DNA from 2 places in the Neobacillus sp. SRL179 genome. Region 1 is predicted to be linked to the other one. Evidence: riboswitches for the same ligand, from Rfam matches in the RefSeq annotation. Region 1 holds a riboswitch; the other holds the start of a gene.
What was found. A riboswitch is a leader RNA that binds a small molecule or an ion and turns the genes downstream of it on or off. The one in region 1 is predicted to bind S-adenosylmethionine.
Positions count from the first base shown of each region.

Region 1 (8,279 bases):
CGTACAGGCAATCACTGCAGTTGGCAGTTTTCCTTCTTTTTCAAGGACCTGACGTTTGGACTCTTCACTTATAATCGCCTGAAAATGTTTGACCATGGTTGGATAAGGATGTGGTCCGACGGCAGAACCTAATAGATAAAATGTATTATTATAGTTTTGGACTAGGTCTCCTAATGCTTCGTCAACTGCATCTTTTAGACGCCCTTGCCCCTTTGACACCGGAATCACCTTTGCTCCGAGCAATTCCATCCGGAACACATTCAGCGCCTGGCGTTCGGTATCTAACTTGCCCATATAGATGACACATTCCATCCCAAACATGGCACAGGCTGTTGCCGTTGCCACACCGTGTTGCCCAGCTCCTGTTTCCGCAATAATCCGCTTGATGCCCATTCGTTTTGCTAACAAGATTTGTCCCAGCGCATTATTAATTTTGTGGGCTCCTGTATGATTTAAATCTTCCCGTTTTAAGTAAATTTTCGCTCCGCCAATTTGCTTCGTTAAATTCTCGGCAAATGTAAGTGGATTTTCTCTCCCGATATATTCTTTTAAATAGTATTTATACTCCTCAATAAATTTCGGATCGTCTTTATACCGATAAAATTGTTCCTCTAATTCGTTCATGACAATCTGCAAGTCATCTGGAACAAAACTTCCTCCAAACTCACCAAAATACCCTTTGCTCTCTACACTCGTTCTTTCCATCCTCTTCTCGTCTCCTTCTCAACTATATTTTGGTTTAGCCTCAAAAAAATAACCGAATTTTCAAATATATTTTAACACGTTGTTCTTTTCAAGCAAACTATTATGCAAGTCATTTTGTGCGGCTGCCCCCGTTTCCACTTTTTTATTGACATTCTCTTAAAATAGCTTTAGGATAATCATTAATTTAATATTTCAAAATCTTATCCAGAGAGGTGGAGGGACTGGCCCTGCGATACCTCAGCAACAGCCTTATTATGTGGACTGTGCTAATTCCAGAAGCTTATGTGTAAGCTTGAAGATAAGAAGAGTGTATACCTTTTATTTATAATCAAACCTCTTCTTATCTAAGAAGAGGTTTTTATTTTTTTCAATATGAATTACTAGAATAGGAGCGGATTACCTTGACTAAAACATTAGTGAAAGCACCATTTACAGCTGATCATGTGGGAAGTTTTTTAAGACCGGAACGATTGAAAAAAGCGAGACTACAAAAACAAAACGGTGAAATTACGGCCGAACAGTTACGTCAGATTGAAGATGAAGAGATAATCCGCCTGGTAGAAAAACAAAAAGAAGTCGGTTTACAGGCCGTAACGGATGGAGAATTAAGACGCGCTTGGTGGCATTTTGATTTTCTCGGCGGACTTGAAGGGGTTGAGTTTGTCCAAACAGAAAAAGGATTACAATTTAACGGAGTGGAAACGAGAGCACACGGGGTCAAGGTAACAGGAAAAATTGACTTCGGTAACCATCCAATGATAGAGGATTATAAATTCTTACACAGCATTGCCGGTGACCATGTCGCGAAATTTACGATCCCAAGTCCTAATATGTTAATTGTCCGTGGTCAGGGAATTAGTGATGTTTACGAACATCAAGATGAATTTGTAGATGATTTAATTCGTGCCTACCAAAAAGCGATTCAAGCCTTTTATGATGCCGGCTGCCGCTACTTGCAATTAGATGATACTTCATGGGCATCGTTGTTCTCAGAGACAGGCAGAGACAAATTAAAAAAGGATGGTTTTGAGCCTGCCAACTTAGCCCAAACATTGGCTAGAGCGATTAATGAATCGATTGCGAACAAACCCGAAGATTTAGTTATTACGATGCACATTTGCAGAGGAAACTTCCAATCTACTTATACTTCAACAGGCGGATATGATTTTGCCTCTGAAATCATTTTTGGCGGTTTAAATGTGGATGGCTTATTCCTAGAGTTTGATGATGAACGTTCAGGCGGCTTTGAACCCCTTCGTCATGTTAAGCGAAATGACCTGCGAATTGTCTTGGGATTAATTACATCGAAATTCGGCGACCTCGAGAATCCAGAAAAAATAAAAGCAAGAATAAAGGAAGCCAATCAATATCTTCCATTGGATCAACTTTGCTTGAGCCCACAATGCGGCTTCTCTTCCACAGAAGAAGGAAACCTCTTAACAGAAGAACAACAATGGGACAAAGTACGCCATGTGATTAGCATTGCACAGGATGTTTGGAATTAGTTCATGGGGGACGGTTCTTCTGCACCAAATGGTGTAGAAGAACCGTCCCCATGCTTGCTAACACCTGACATATTTGCGTTTAAAACCAATTCTTCCTTTATCTATTCCTTGTTGGATATTTTCTGAAGCAAGCAGTATACTGTTTTTCTTGTTGTCCCGCTTGATTTCGACTGGACCTACTGCCTTTGCGGTTTCAACCGCCTTTTCATGGAGCGGCACGTAGGAAATCCCGACTGTGTAAATAAAATTATTCATAGAAGATTTTGTACGTTCAGGTGAATCTTGAATCGTACTTTCTACCTGATCTAGCATCCTGGCAATTTTGTCTGCACTAAATTCGCTGTCCGGCCGATTACCCAAAAGCCAGCAGTAACAGCTCCAGCCTGCCGACATTTTAAGTTCTTCCCCGCTTGCAATCCATTTATCAGCCACCGCTTGTGCAATATCGGTTTCGGATAGAGTTACGGCCACCACAAAATCTGACAGCATATAAAAATAAGCATCCTCAATCCAACGTTCAAAATCATCCTCTGTCATTGTCTTTGGATCCGCGATAACACCAGCAAAGTACATAGCATCGTAGTTCCCAGTGGCGTAAAGCTGCTCAGCTAAAGGCTGATTTTTCTTGATTTTCTTTGCAAGTGGCTTCATTGCCCCTGTAGCTACCCCAAAAAGCGGCTCGTGTGCACCATTGCTTAGGTAAATCTTTTTCATTCGTTCTTTTCCGAGTGCTTCCAATTCCTGCATAACCGTTTCGAAATCCATCGTTTAGCACTTCCTTCTTTATAAACAAATTGTCTTGAACTTTATATTTATTTTTACAACTTCATATTACCCTTAATGATATGTTTATTTAACCCCAGAAAAAGGAATCTATTTGAATTATATCAAATATTTTTCCAGTTTTAATAAATTCTGGTTTATGATACACTGCGGGTGTCAGGTACCTTTTTATTGTTTAACCCCCTAAACCGTTGTATAATCTTTATCCATACACAATTATTTTTGGTTACGAAATATATGCAGAAAGAGAGACATGAATGAAATCAAATAAATTACCATTGTATTTATTAATGTTTGATATGTTTATTACGTTTAGCGCGGTTGGACTTATCATTCCTGTTATGCCAAGCTATTTGAAAACCTTTGGAGCCGCTGGACAAGCTTTAGGCTTTATCATTGCTATTATTGCTTTTGCTCAGTTTATTTTCTCTCCCATGGCGGGAAATTTATCTGACCGGCATGGACGTAAAAATTTAATCGTCTTCGGACTTTTCGTGAATGGTATTTCCCAAATCTTCTTCGGGTTATCCTCAGAGCTATGGATGCTTTATGTCTGCAGATTCTTTACGGGGATCGGTTCAGCGTTTATCGTCCCACCCGTTATGGCCTATGTGGCTGATATCACCACCCTTAAAGAACGTGGGAAAGCCATGGGTTTGATTGGGGCTGCGATCTCACTAGGATTTATGATTGGACCTGGGATTGGCGGGTTCCTCTCAAATGTAAGCTTGCATTTTCCGTTTTACTTTGGCGGTTCCGCTACCGTAATAGCTGGGATTTTATCTTTCGTCATCCTCCCCTATATCAAACCAGTTTTGAAAGATCAAGGGAAGGGAGAGAACTTATTTAAACAAATGGCCCGTTCCTTTAAAACAAGCTATTTTGTTTTATTAATTGTTGTGTTTGTTTTCTCTTTTGGGATTGCCAACTTCCAATCAACGCTGTCCATGTTTTTGACGTATAAACAACATTTTACTCCAAATGGTATTGCGATTGTCCTGACAGTGGGCGGCTTTGTCGGTGTAATCATTCAAGCCTTCGCACTTAATAAACTATTTGCGATCTTTGGAGAAATGAAAATTATTCTATTTGCTTTACTTCTTGCGGCATTTAGTATGTATGGCATGTTATACGTTAGCGGCTTTTTCATTATTCTATTAGTTGCAACTCTATTCTCGACTGCGACGACCTTAATACGCCCAGCAGTTAATACCTTAATTTCGAAAATTGCCGGCGATGAACAAGGTTATGCTGCGGGAATGAATAATTCCTATATGAGTTTAGGCAATATGATAGGGCCGGCACTAGCCGGAACTCTATTTGACTGGCATATGTCTATACCGTTTACGTTCGGCGCGATTATTTTGATTGGCTGCTTCTTCCTAACTTATAGTTGGGCAAAGAAAAAGAATGCCATCTCGCAACATGCATAAGAATCAAAAAAAGAATCCTGACCCTTTGGCGTCGGGATTCTTTTTTTTATAATATTTTTGATGTCTCTTAAATATACTTTTTAAAAATCAACGTCGCATTATGCCCGCCGAATCCCAATGAGTTTGACAGCACGACCTGAATGTCTTTTTTCCTTGCCACGTTTGGAACATAGTCCAGATCAAGTTCTTCATCTGGTGTTTCATAATTAATCGTTGGGGGAATGATGCCATCCTGTATGGCTAACACTGAAAAAATGGCCTCTATCGCACCCGTTGCCCCCAACAAATGTCCGGTCATTGATTTGGTAGAGCTCACTGCCAGTTGATAGGCATGTTCTTTAAATACTTCTTTAATGGCTAACGTTTCGTACAGATCATTATAATAGGTGGACGTACCATGTGCATTGATATAGTCCACCTGATTGGTGGAGATTCCGGCATCCTCTAATGCTAATTTCATCGCACGCTGAGCCCCTTCTCCTTCCGGTGCAGGTGTCGTAATATGATGGGCATCACCTGTTGCACCATATCCAATCAGCTCCCCATAAATGTGAGCGCCGCGGGCTAACGCGTGCTCTAGCTCTTCTAATATGACGATTCCTGCACCTTCCCCAATGACAAACCCATCACGATTCTTATCAAATGGACGGCTGGCTGTTGTAAGATCGGGATTTTTTGAAAGAGCGGTCATATTTGAAAAACCTGCAACCGTCATCTCTGTAATAGTAGCCTCTGTTCCGCCTGCCACTACCATATCAATATCCCCTTTTTGGATTACGCGGAAGGCATCACCAATGGAATTTGCCCCGGATGCACATGCTGTAACGGAACAATTGTTAATCCCTTTTGCCCCAAGTGCAATCGATACCTGCCCTGCCGCCATATCTGGGATAAACATTGGAATCGTAAACGGATTGACCCTTCTTTGTCCTTTTTCTAAAAACTTCTTATGCTGTTCTTCAAACTCGCCTAAGCCGCCGATTCCTGAGCCAATCCAAACCCCGACACGTTCGGGTGCGATGTCCTCACCGATTTTAATTCCTGCATCTTGTACCGCCATTTGGCTGGCAGCCACAGCAAATTGGCTATAGCGCCCCATTCTTCTTGCTTCTTTTTTATCCATAAAGGTTTCTGGGGTAAAGTCTTTTACTTCAGCTGCAATCTTGACATCGACCTTCTCTACATCAAATATAGTAGCTGGACCAACACCCGACGCACCGTTTTTAATCTGTTCCCATGTTGTTTGAGCATCATTCCCCAAAGGAGTAACGGCTCCAATACCTGTAATCACTACTCTTTTTTTCATATAATGCTCTCTCCCACTATTTATTTAAAAAAATCTGCGAATAATTGACTAGATGATTTTAAAGCTATCTCTTCTATTTTAACCATTTCCAAGTGGTTGGCAAACCCAAATGGGATTATGGTTCCAAAGCCTCATTCGTTCGCCAACTGAAAACATTCATTGTAAAATAACTTTAATCGGCTGTTAGAATTGGTTTTATAAATACTTGCGGGGTGATTTAATTGAAAATTGGTATCATAGGTTTGGGGGATATCGCTAAAAAGGCCTACCTCCCTGTTCTTTCAGAAAAGGAAGGGATTGACCTAGTACTTTGTACAAGAAATATGGACACTCTCAACACCTTATCGAAAAAATATCGGATTCACGAAAAGGTTCAGACTGTCGATGAGCTGATCACCATGAACATCGATGCTGCCATTGTGAGCACTGCCACTGAGGCCCATTTTGAAATAGCCAAGACCTTATTAAAAAGCGGAATAAATGTCTACATTGATAAGCCCATTTCGATGAATTTTGCTGAAACGCTGCAAATTCAACAACTTGCAAAAGAGTCTGGCAAGATCGCTATGGTGGGTTTTAATAGACGGTTTATCCCGCGAGTGAATGAGTTAAAAGAACATGGTAAGCCTAGTTTAATTATCATGCAAAAAAACCGCTTTGCCACTCCGGACTATACAAGAAGATTTGTTGTCGAGGACTTTATCCACGTTGTCGACACTCTCCGATTTCTAATGGCTTCAGAGGTTCATGATGTTAAGGTAGAGTACCTTAAAAAGGGAGAACTGCTCCATCATTTGGTGATCCAGCTCATTGGAGATGGCTGTACGTCAATTGGTATCATGAATAGAAATAGCGGGGTTACGGAAGAAATCATTGAGTATTCGACCAGTCATCATAAATATGTCGTCAATAATCTAGTGGAAACGACTCACTTTCACAACAAGGAAATTAGCCTTACAAAATTCGGGGACTGGGAACCAACCCTCTATAAACGCGGCTTCAATCAAATCATCGATCATTTTATTGATTGTGTTCAAAATAGTAAAACCCCTCATCCATCCATAGATGATTCAGTCATCACCCACGAAATCTGCGAAAGAATCGTAAATCACATTGAATATGGTGCCTGACACCCTTTTTAATGTTGCGATGTTTATTACGATAGGGTCAGTGTTAAACTAAGTGATAGCTTTCTAGGGAGAAGGATGTGTCTTACATGGATTTTCACCAAGGTCAGGAAATGCTTACGATCATGGAGTGGATTCTTCGGGCGGTTGTTGTTTTTGTCTTTCTGTTGATTGTTGCTAGAGTTTTAGGCCAGCGGGCCATCTCCCAATTAAGGCTCCTGGATTTTGTTATTGCTTTAGTGATCGGAAATATTATTGCCCATCCTTTATCAGATGAGCGGATTGGGCTAAAGGGTTCAGTTGTATCTACTATTGTATTGGTTGTTTTGTATCTTAGCGGTATTATGATGAACCTTAAATGGCCCTGGTTTAGAAAGCTAATCAATCATGCTCCAGTCACCATTGTTCAAAACGGAGAAATCCTCTATCAAGGGTTAAAAAAAGCCAGAATTTCCATTGATGTTTTGTTAGAAGAATTACGGGAAGAAAAAGTAGAAGATTTGAAGAAAGTAGTCCTAGCCATTTGGGAAGCAGATGGGAAAATCTCCGTCTTTTTAGATTCAAAATACCAACCGATTACACCAGCGTCTTACCAGATGGAAGTAGACCCTTTTGAATTACCAAGGATCATTATTAAGGAGGGTAAAATTATCTCGAAGGAGCTGCATCAAATTCAAAAGAATGAAGACTGGGTTATTTCCACTTTAGAACGGTTGTACCAAACTAACGTCCGCAACGTACTGCTAGCTACCGTAGATACAAAAGATCATCTTAAGGTCTTTTTTTATAAATAAACCCCTTATTGCGAGACACAAAAGGTTGGAAAAGGCAGGATACCTCTTCTATCTTTGGCTATGCTTTTAATTCAAATAAATCACGGGAGGAAAATTATTATGGCAACCTTAACATTGTATGTGAAAGAAGCTGTTAACGAACAACCCATTCAAACATTAGAAACCACTTTATCGCAAATGGAAGGCATTGAAAGAGCCCTTGTAGACACCAATGATGGTGAAGTAAAAATTGAATATAATGAAAATCAAGTTTCCCCTGAAAAAATTAAAGAAAGAGTTTTACAGCACGGTTTAAACATCCAAGAATAAAACAAAGTGCCTGACACCCACCGGGTGTCAGGCACTATTTCTACTATTATGATATTGTTATGATCCCGCTCTCACCTTGTTTGGCGAATCCTTGTTTTTTCAAGGTAACAGTCTCTCCATTGGTGAATATAACTGGTGTAGTCGTGGAAGGAGCTGATTTTTTAATGAAATCAAGGTCAAATTTCAAGATTTCCTTTCCTTTTGTCACTTTCTCGCCTTCTTCAACAAGAACAGTGAAACCCTCTCCTTTCAAATTGACCGTATCCATGCCAATATGAATGAGAATTTCCAAACCTTGCTTGGATTTAATTCCAATT
Region 1 covers NZ_OZ481792.1:655,954-664,232, reverse strand. Annotated here, with positions in the region: gene trpB (tryptophan synthase subunit beta) at 1-705, opposite strand, end outside; SAM riboswitch class I at 903-1,010, shown strand; gene AC4E8C_RS03265 (5-methyltetrahydropteroyltriglutamate--homocysteine S-methyltransferase) at 1,107-2,210, shown strand; gene AC4E8C_RS03260 (DNA alkylation repair protein) at 2,268-2,975, opposite strand; gene AC4E8C_RS03255 (MFS transporter) at 3,251-4,426, shown strand; gene fabF (beta-ketoacyl-ACP synthase II) at 4,494-5,732, opposite strand; gene AC4E8C_RS03245 (Gfo/Idh/MocA family protein) at 5,954-6,862, shown strand; gene AC4E8C_RS03240 (DUF421 domain-containing protein) at 6,949-7,653, shown strand; gene AC4E8C_RS03235 (cation transporter) at 7,753-7,962, shown strand; partial or broken gene AC4E8C_RS03230 (PTS sugar transporter subunit IIA) at 8,009-8,279, opposite strand, start outside.

Region 2 (8,279 bases), 1.8 Mb from region 1:
CCAAGGAATTATGCTCGGGCATACCGATACAGCGATTGCTGGCGGAGCAGAATCGATGAGCATGATCCCAATGATGGGGCATGTGGTACGTCCCAATATTAAACTGGCGGAAACGGCACCCCAATATTACATGGGAATGGGCCATACAGCTGAACAAGTGGCGCAAAAGTATGGAATATCCCGCGAAGATCAAGATGCATTTGCCGTGAGAAGTCATCAACGCGCGGCAAAAGCGATTGCAGAAGGTAAATTTGTAGACGAAATTGTTCCAGTAGATGTGACCATCCGTACAGTTGGTCAAGACAATAAACTTGTTGAAAAGTCCATTCAATTTTCACAAGACGAAGGTGTTCGCCCTGAAACAAATATCCAAACCCTTGCGAAACTTCGTCCTGCCTTCTCCGTTACTGGTTCGGTGACAGCAGGCAATGCTTCGCAAACAAGTGACGGTGCTGCGGCTGTGATGGTAATGGACCGAGAAAAGGCAGAATCGCTTGGTCTGAAACCACTGGCAAAATTCCGATCCTTTGCTGTGGGCGGGGTACCGCCAGAAATTATGGGGGTTGGTCCGGTTGTAGCCATTCCAAAAGCCGTTAAGCTTGCCGGATTAGAGTTATCTGATATCAACTTGTTCGAATTAAATGAAGCTTTTGCTTCCCAATCCCTTCAAGTTATTCGCGAACTTGGTCTTAATGAGGAAATTGTCAACGTAAATGGCGGTGCGATTGCTCTTGGACATCCGCTTGGCTGTACAGGTGCTAAATTAACATTATCACTCATTCACGAATTAAAACGCAGAAACCAGCAATTTGGTGTAGTTACCATGTGTATCGGCGGCGGGATGGGTGCTGCTGGAGTATTTGAACTACTTTAAAAAAAGACAAGGGGCGATCAAATAAGCCCCTCTAAAAAAGATTAGGAGGAATTTTTAATGACAGAAACGAAAAAGATTGTTAATGGTGGAAGCTTTTTAATCGAGGATCTTTCATTCGAAAATATCTTTACACCAGAAGATTTCACGGAAGAACATTTAATGATTGCCCAAACGGCAGAAGATTTTGTTGAAAAAGAAGTAGCACCACAACTTGAGCACTTAGAAAACCATGAATTCGATCGTACCGTTAAACTTTTGAAAAAAATGGGCGAACTTGGTTTATTAGCGGTTGATGTTCCAGAAGAGTTTGAAGGCTTAGGATTAGATAAAGTAACCTCATCGGTTATTACGGAAAAAATGGCGCGTGCAGGCGGGTTCTCATTATCCTATGGCGCACACGTGGGGATTGGGTCTTTGCCAATTGTATTATTCGGTAATGACGATCAAAAGAAAAAGTATTTACCAGCGCTTGCTTCAGGTGAAAAATTGGCCGCTTATGCGTTAACAGAGCCAGGTTCTGGTTCCGATGCCCTTGGCGCCAGAACAACCGCAAGATTAAACGAAGCTGGTACTCATTATATTCTTAATGGCGAAAAGCAATGGATCACCAATGCCGGATTTGCTGATGTATTTGTTGTCTATGCAAAGGTGGATGGCGAGCACTTCACAGCCTTCATCGTAGAGAGGGAGTTCCCAGGTGTGTCTACTGGTGCTGAGGAAAAGAAAATGGGGATTAAGAGCTCATCCACACGTACCCTTATCTTAGAAGATGTGGCTGTACCAGTTGAAAACTTATTAGGTGAATTTGGTAAGGGGCATGTAATTGCCTTCAATATCCTTAATATTGGACGTTACAAATTGGCTGTTGGTGGTGTCGGCGGTTCTAAGAGTGCCTTTGAGATGACTGTTAAATATGCAAATGGACGTAAGCAGTTTAAAACACCAATTTCACAATTCAATTTAACAAAAGAAAAGTTTGGAACAATGGCGGCGAAAATTTATGCAGCGGAAAGTTCTGTTTACCGTACGATTGGTTTGTATGAAGAAAACCAAGGTAAATTATCGACCGAGGAAGCAAAAGATCTTAAAAAATTGGCCAATTCCATTGCTGAATATGCTATTGAATGTTCAGTAAATAAATTTTTTGCCAGTGAAGTATTATCCTATGTAGTGGATGAAGGCGTTCAAATTCATGGCGGCTATGGCTTCATGCAGGAATATCCAATTGAGAGAGCTTATCGTGATGCCCGTATTAATCGTATTTTTGAAGGAACTAATGAAATTAATCGTCTCCTTGTGCCAGGAACGCTTGTGAAAAAGGCGCTAAAAGGCGAACTTCCACTATTTCAAAAAGCAATGGCACTTCAAGAGGAATTAATGATGCTAATGCCAGAAGAGCCTGGTGACGAGCCGTTAGCGCAAGAAAAATATTTAGTGAAAAATGCGAAAAAAATTGCTTTACTTGCTGCGGGCTTAGCGGCTCAAAAATTTGGCAAAGCACTTGAAAGCGAGCAAGAAGTTTTAGCGAACATTGCTGATCTTGTTTCCAATGTGTATGCAATGGAATCTGTCGTATTACGGACGGAAAAGGCTATTGCCAAAGACGGTGTAGAAAAGAGTAAGCAAAAACTTCTTTATACACAAATCTTCTGTCAGGAAGCCTTTAATGAAATTGAAGCAACTGCAAAAGAATCACTTGTAGCAATTGAAAAAGGGGATACCCTTCGGATGATGTTGACCTCGCTTCGAAAATTTACTCGTCATACTCCAATCAATGTAATTGCGAAGAAACGAGAAGCTGCAGATGTAGTTATTGAAGCTGAACGTTATATTGTGTAAAGGAATGTGCTCCCTCCTCTTTTGGAGGGGGCTTTTCTTTTTAAAATTAGCGAAATTTAAGAAGGGTTTTTACGAAATTAGTCGAATTATTTCTAGGGGAAGCTTTTTAGCCTCCATGTTAGGATTTTCAAAGGCGTTATGGTAATATTTGATTGACGCGTTTACAATTTTGGTAAAAGGCGGTGAAACAATGTCTCTGACTTTTTACTGGTATCCGAAATGTGGTACATGCCGTAATGCAAAGAAATGGCTGGATGCTCATCAACTTTCGTATCAAGAAGTACATATTGTCGAAAATCCACCGACACACAAAGAATTGCAGGACTTTTATCAAAAAAGCGGCTTGGAATTAAAGAAGTTTTTTAATACAAGTGGCTTAAAATATCGAGAATTAGGGATAAAGGATAAAATGAAAACTGCAACCGAAGAGGAACTGCTAGAATTGCTGGCATCTGATGGAATGTTGATTAAAAGACCCATTTTAACAGATGGGGAGCGGGTCACAGTAGGCTTTAAAGAAGAAGAGTATGAAAAAATGTGGCTATAGCCATACTTCTTTATTCAATTATGGAAATCGAATGACTTCGATGATAGATTTAGAAAAAACAATGGAGGGTTTAGCAAATGAGTATACCAAAAGACTTACGTTATTCTGAAGAACACGAATGGGTTAAAGTTGAAGGAGAAAGAGTCCGCGTTGGGATTACGGACTTTGCACAACATGAATTAGGAGACATCGTGTTCGTTGAACTCCCTGAAGTGGGTACAGAAGTATCGGCTGACGACCCATTTGGCAGCGTTGAATCTGTTAAAACGGTATCGGAACTATATGCACCAGTTAGTGGTAAAGTAGTGGAAATTAATGAAGATTTAAGTGACAGTCCTGAATTTGTTAATGAATCACCATATGAAAAGGCTTGGATGATTGTTATTGAGCCATCTGACTTAAGCGAGTTAGAGAAATTGATGACTCCAGAACAATACGAAGAAATGACAAAAGAAGACTAATGTTGCAAAGCACCCGACAATCGGGTGCTTTTTCTCTTAAATTTCCACTCTTTTTCTTCTACTTTCCAGGAGAGACTAATACTAAATATATAAAGAGGGTGGAAATATGACGTTAAAACAGCAAAAGATCGATGTAACGGACCGTGTAGTTGGCAAGTTGAAAAATGGAGAAATAGAATTATTTCTCGAAAATTCCTCAATCGGAAAAATTAAACTTTCGGAAAACATTCAGGTTGACTTAAATCCACAGTTTGAAGCGGAACAACAAAAGATTTATCAACAAGTAACTGTTACGGAACAGCCTGATGCTAAGTATACTGATTGCGATGATGGCGGCTGGTGCTAATGGCTTAGGCCGAGCAAATTCCTATTTCTTAGCTGACAATAATGATATAGTTAACATACTAAGAAGAAGGCACACGTAATCGATATTTTAGAATATGTTAACATAAACTAACTTTTTTATTACAGGTGATGGATATGAATGACTCGTATGTTGACAAAGTTCTTATTGTCGAAGGAAAATCGGATAAAAATAAGGTAAAAAATATTGTGAAGGAACCCGTTGAAATTATTTGTACCAATGGAACAATTAGTCATACCAAATTAGAAGAACTAATTGAGTTTCTTGAGGATAAGGATGTTTATATCCTTGTCGATGCAGATGCATCTGGTGAGAAGCTCCGCAAACAATTCAAACGGGAATTCCCACAAGCTGAACATCTGTATATAGACCGGATGTATCGCGAAGTCGCAACCGCACCTGTACACCATCTAGCGACTGTCCTTTTAGGGGCTAATATTGATGTTCACACAGAGTATTTAGAAATGAGTTAATGTATATGAATGAATGGAAACGAACAGAATTAACAACCTTTCTCGATCTTCATGAAAGCGGCCTAGTCTATTTTTATACCCCTCTATGCGGCACCTGCCAAGTAGCGTCGCGGATGCTGCAAGTCGTAGAGGAGCTTGTAGATCTTAAAATGGGAAAAATGAACCTAAATTTTTATCCTGATTTGGCTAAGGATTTTGCGGTTGAAAGTGTACCTTGTCTATTGTTTGTGAAAAACGGCACGGTGCAGGAAACCATATACGCTTTTCATTCAGTTCCTTACTTGTTGGGGAAAATAAAACAGTATTTAGGGTGAAGCAGATGCGAGCGGGCGTCTGCTTTTTCTGCTAATAAAGCATTGTGAGGAGATGACAGTGCCTGTGGAGCCTCCAAAAAGAGGAGCGGGGGAACTGTGAAGAGTGCACAGTGCCCGTGGAGCCTCCAAAAAGAGAAGTACGGGAACTGTGAAGAGTCGACAGTGCCCGTGGAGCCTCCAAAAAGAGAAGTACGGGAACTGTGAAGAGTCGACAGTGCCCGTGGAGCTTACCAAAAGAGAAACACGGGAACTGTGAAGAGTGCATAGTTCTAAATGAATCAAAAACAATCTTATTCACTTTGAAATTAAAATAATGCCCTAATCTTGTCGTTTAATCCTTTCTAAAAATTGGTATTCTTTCTTCCCGATATAACTAAAATTCCTCATTAGCACCCTCCTAATCGTCTTTTCCGACTTAATTACCCCACACCAATCCTGCACCTTATTCGTAGTAATCCTTTCATCCGTAAATAATAATTTTAGCTCCTCAACAGCTCGTAATATAGCTGTATCCACTAATTCTTCATGCCCACATGGATCACAAATTAATTTCTTATCCTCCACATGTACCGTAAAGGAGTGGCAGTCGGCGCAAGTTATTCCTTTTCTTAACGAACTGTAGTTATATTCAGGTCTTTTGAAATCGATATTAATCTGGTGCGAAGAAACTAATTTATTTGCTAAACTCTTGTGGCGCCCAGTTAAAGTGGATGGTCTATCGTTTATTCTTTTCATAAACCTAGGAAGTTGATTTGGATAAAGAATGGGTTTATTCTGAGGGGCTTGATATAAGGTAAACTCGGGGTTAATAAACACAACATACGGTTCAATGGAGATTCGGTTTCCAATTTTATGGAGCAACTGCCGCAACAAGGATTCACTTCGTTCTAGTTGTAAGAGTGGGTTATTTATTTCCTTTTTTGTAACCATGTGATAGAATCGACCATTTTCAAAGAAATAATCACCTTCAAAATTCTTCACTTCAAACAGGTATAGTGGCTCTTGGGAAATCAGCACCGAATCTAGTTGGAATTTCGCCCCACTTGTCTCTAGGCGCAAATCATTTACAATCAAACTTTGACATCGAAGCTTCTCTGTTAAAGAATCAAACATCACCTCACCTTCAAACCCCTTTACGAGATTATAATAGCGCTGTTTCCACTCTTCCTCTAACACCATGTGTTTGTTTAAAACTCTTAACATTCTAATTTCATCAGACTCAGTTCTTGGTTTATAAAACATATTTCACCTCCTACTCTATTTTATTAAAAAGGGATAGATCTCCGAAGATGAATATTTGAATACTTTTTGACAAAAATTTCTATCTTTTGACCAGGAGCTGTCGAGCAACAGAATGTGGATACACCTTATCTATTTATCCAACAAACCTCATAATCCGACATATTTCTCAGGAAATTTCCAAAAGACCAAAAGAATTGTCGAGCGGTTTATTGGAGGATTCCCTCATATACTGCGGAATTACTACAATATAAAATGTAGACCGGAGTGGTAGGGATGATAGAATTAGTTGAAAATTTTATAGAAAAATTCTACGAAGCAGGACATGTACTTTCATTAATCCAACAGGCTGATGTGAGGGTCACCATAAAATGCGAGCTGGAAACAGTTCAATTAGAAATTAAACACGGCTCCATCAGTATTCTGCAAAATCATGAAGTTCCACAGGGCAATTACGAAATCCGAGGAAACAAGCAGGCCATGAAACAACTGTTTGAAGGAACGAGTAGACTGCGGGATTTAGAACATCGAGGTCAGCTAAGCATAGCTATGCCGCTTAGAATTACCCTATTGCTAGAATCCCTCTTCTTTTTAACAAAAGCACAGCAAAATTTCGCAAAAGTAATTTAATCAAAGGTATTGACTCGGAATTAAACTTACTGTATTGTTTATTTAAAATATTCAATCAATTGCAACAAATGAATGACATATTCATATCAAGAGCGGCGGAGGGACTGGCCCTTTGAAGCCCGGCAACCGGTTTGAAACACGGTGCTAATTCCAGCAGAGCTAAACACTCTGAGCGATAAGAAGAGCGCACCCCCTCTTCTTAAAGAAGTGGGGGTTATTTCATAAAAGGGAGGAACGAATGTAATGGCAGAAAATCAAAAGAAATATCGCTTTGAAACTTTGAGTGTTCATGGAGGGTTGTCACCAGATCCTGTTACGGGTGCCCGGGCAGTACCAATTTATCAAAATAATGCTTATCAGTTTAAAAATACAGAACATGCGGCCAACTTATTTAGCTTAGCAGAGCCGGGCTACATATACACGAGGATTCATAATCCGACGACCACTGTTTTTGAAGACCGAGTAGCATTATTAGAAGGGGGAGTTGGAGCTTTAGCTGTTGCCAGCGGGATGGCTGCGATTACCCTAGCGATTTTAAACGTTGCTGAAGCTGGTGACGAGATTGTCTCTGCCTCCAATCTATATGGCGGCACCTATAATTTATTGGCCGTTACCTTACCGAAATACGGCATCAATGTAAAATTTGTCGATGCTGAAAATCCGGAAAACTTCCGGGCTGCTATTACCGAAAAAACGAAAGCAGTCTTTGCAGAAACCATCGGAAACCCAAGCTTACGGGTACTCGATATTGAGAAAGTAGCCAATATTGCTCATGAAGCTGGTGTTCCGCTTATTATTGATAATACATTTGCAACACCATACCTGTGCAGACCAATTGAACATGGGGCTGATATTGTTGTCCACTCTGCAACAAAATGGCTTTTAGGGAATGGAACATCAACGGGGGGAGTTATTGTGGATGGCGGTCATTTTGATTGGAATTCCCCTAAATTCCCTGGCTTTACGACACCTGATGAGAGCTATCATGGTCTTGTCTATGCAGAGGCATTAGGCGCTGTTGCTTATATTATTAAAGCACGGGTTCAATTATTACGTGATTTAGGTCCTGCTTTAAGTCCGCAAAATGCCTTCCAGTTTACACTAGGACTGGAAACTCTGCATGTACGGATGAAGGAGCATGTAGCCAATACAAAGGAAGTGGTTGAGTATTTATTAAACCACCCTGCGGTTGAATGGGTCTCTTACCCTGGCCATGCCTCGCACCCTGATAATGAATTAGCCAAAAAGTATTTACCAAAAGGTGCAGGGTCCATGGTAGTGTTTGGAATAAAAGGTGGAAAAGAAGCAGGAGCAAAACTCATCAATTCGTTATCACTTTGGGCACATGTGGCAAATGTTGGGGATGCCAAGAGTTTGATTATCCATCCCGCAAGTACGACCCACCAGCAGTTGGATGCCGATGGGCTTAAAGCAGCCGGGGTAGGAGAAGATTTAATCCGTCTCTCAATTGGAATTGAAAATGTAGAGGATCTCATTGATGACCTCGAAACAGCGATAGAAGCAGCAACAGGTTTAGC
Region 2 covers NZ_OZ481792.1:3,921,146-3,929,424, reverse strand. Annotated here, with positions in the region: gene AC4E8C_RS19575 (acetyl-CoA C-acetyltransferase) at 1-874, shown strand, start outside; gene AC4E8C_RS19570 (acyl-CoA dehydrogenase FadE) at 932-2,713, shown strand; gene AC4E8C_RS19565 (arsenate reductase family protein) at 2,904-3,260, shown strand; gene gcvH (glycine cleavage system protein GcvH) at 3,338-3,721, shown strand; gene AC4E8C_RS19555 (YusG family protein) at 3,828-4,067, shown strand; gene AC4E8C_RS19550 (toprim domain-containing protein) at 4,202-4,558, shown strand; gene AC4E8C_RS19545 (thioredoxin family protein) at 4,564-4,872, shown strand; gene AC4E8C_RS19540 (nuclease-related domain-containing protein) at 5,191-6,114, opposite strand; gene AC4E8C_RS19535 (hypothetical protein) at 6,388-6,741, shown strand; SAM riboswitch class I at 6,822-6,923, shown strand; gene AC4E8C_RS19530 (O-acetylhomoserine aminocarboxypropyltransferase/cysteine synthase family protein) at 6,985-8,279, shown strand, end outside.
Region 2: another riboswitch for S-adenosylmethionine. It lies ahead of AC4E8C_RS19530 (O-acetylhomoserine aminocarboxypropyltransferase/cysteine synthase family protein); the one in region 1 lies ahead of AC4E8C_RS03265 (5-methyltetrahydropteroyltriglutamate--homocysteine S-methyltransferase).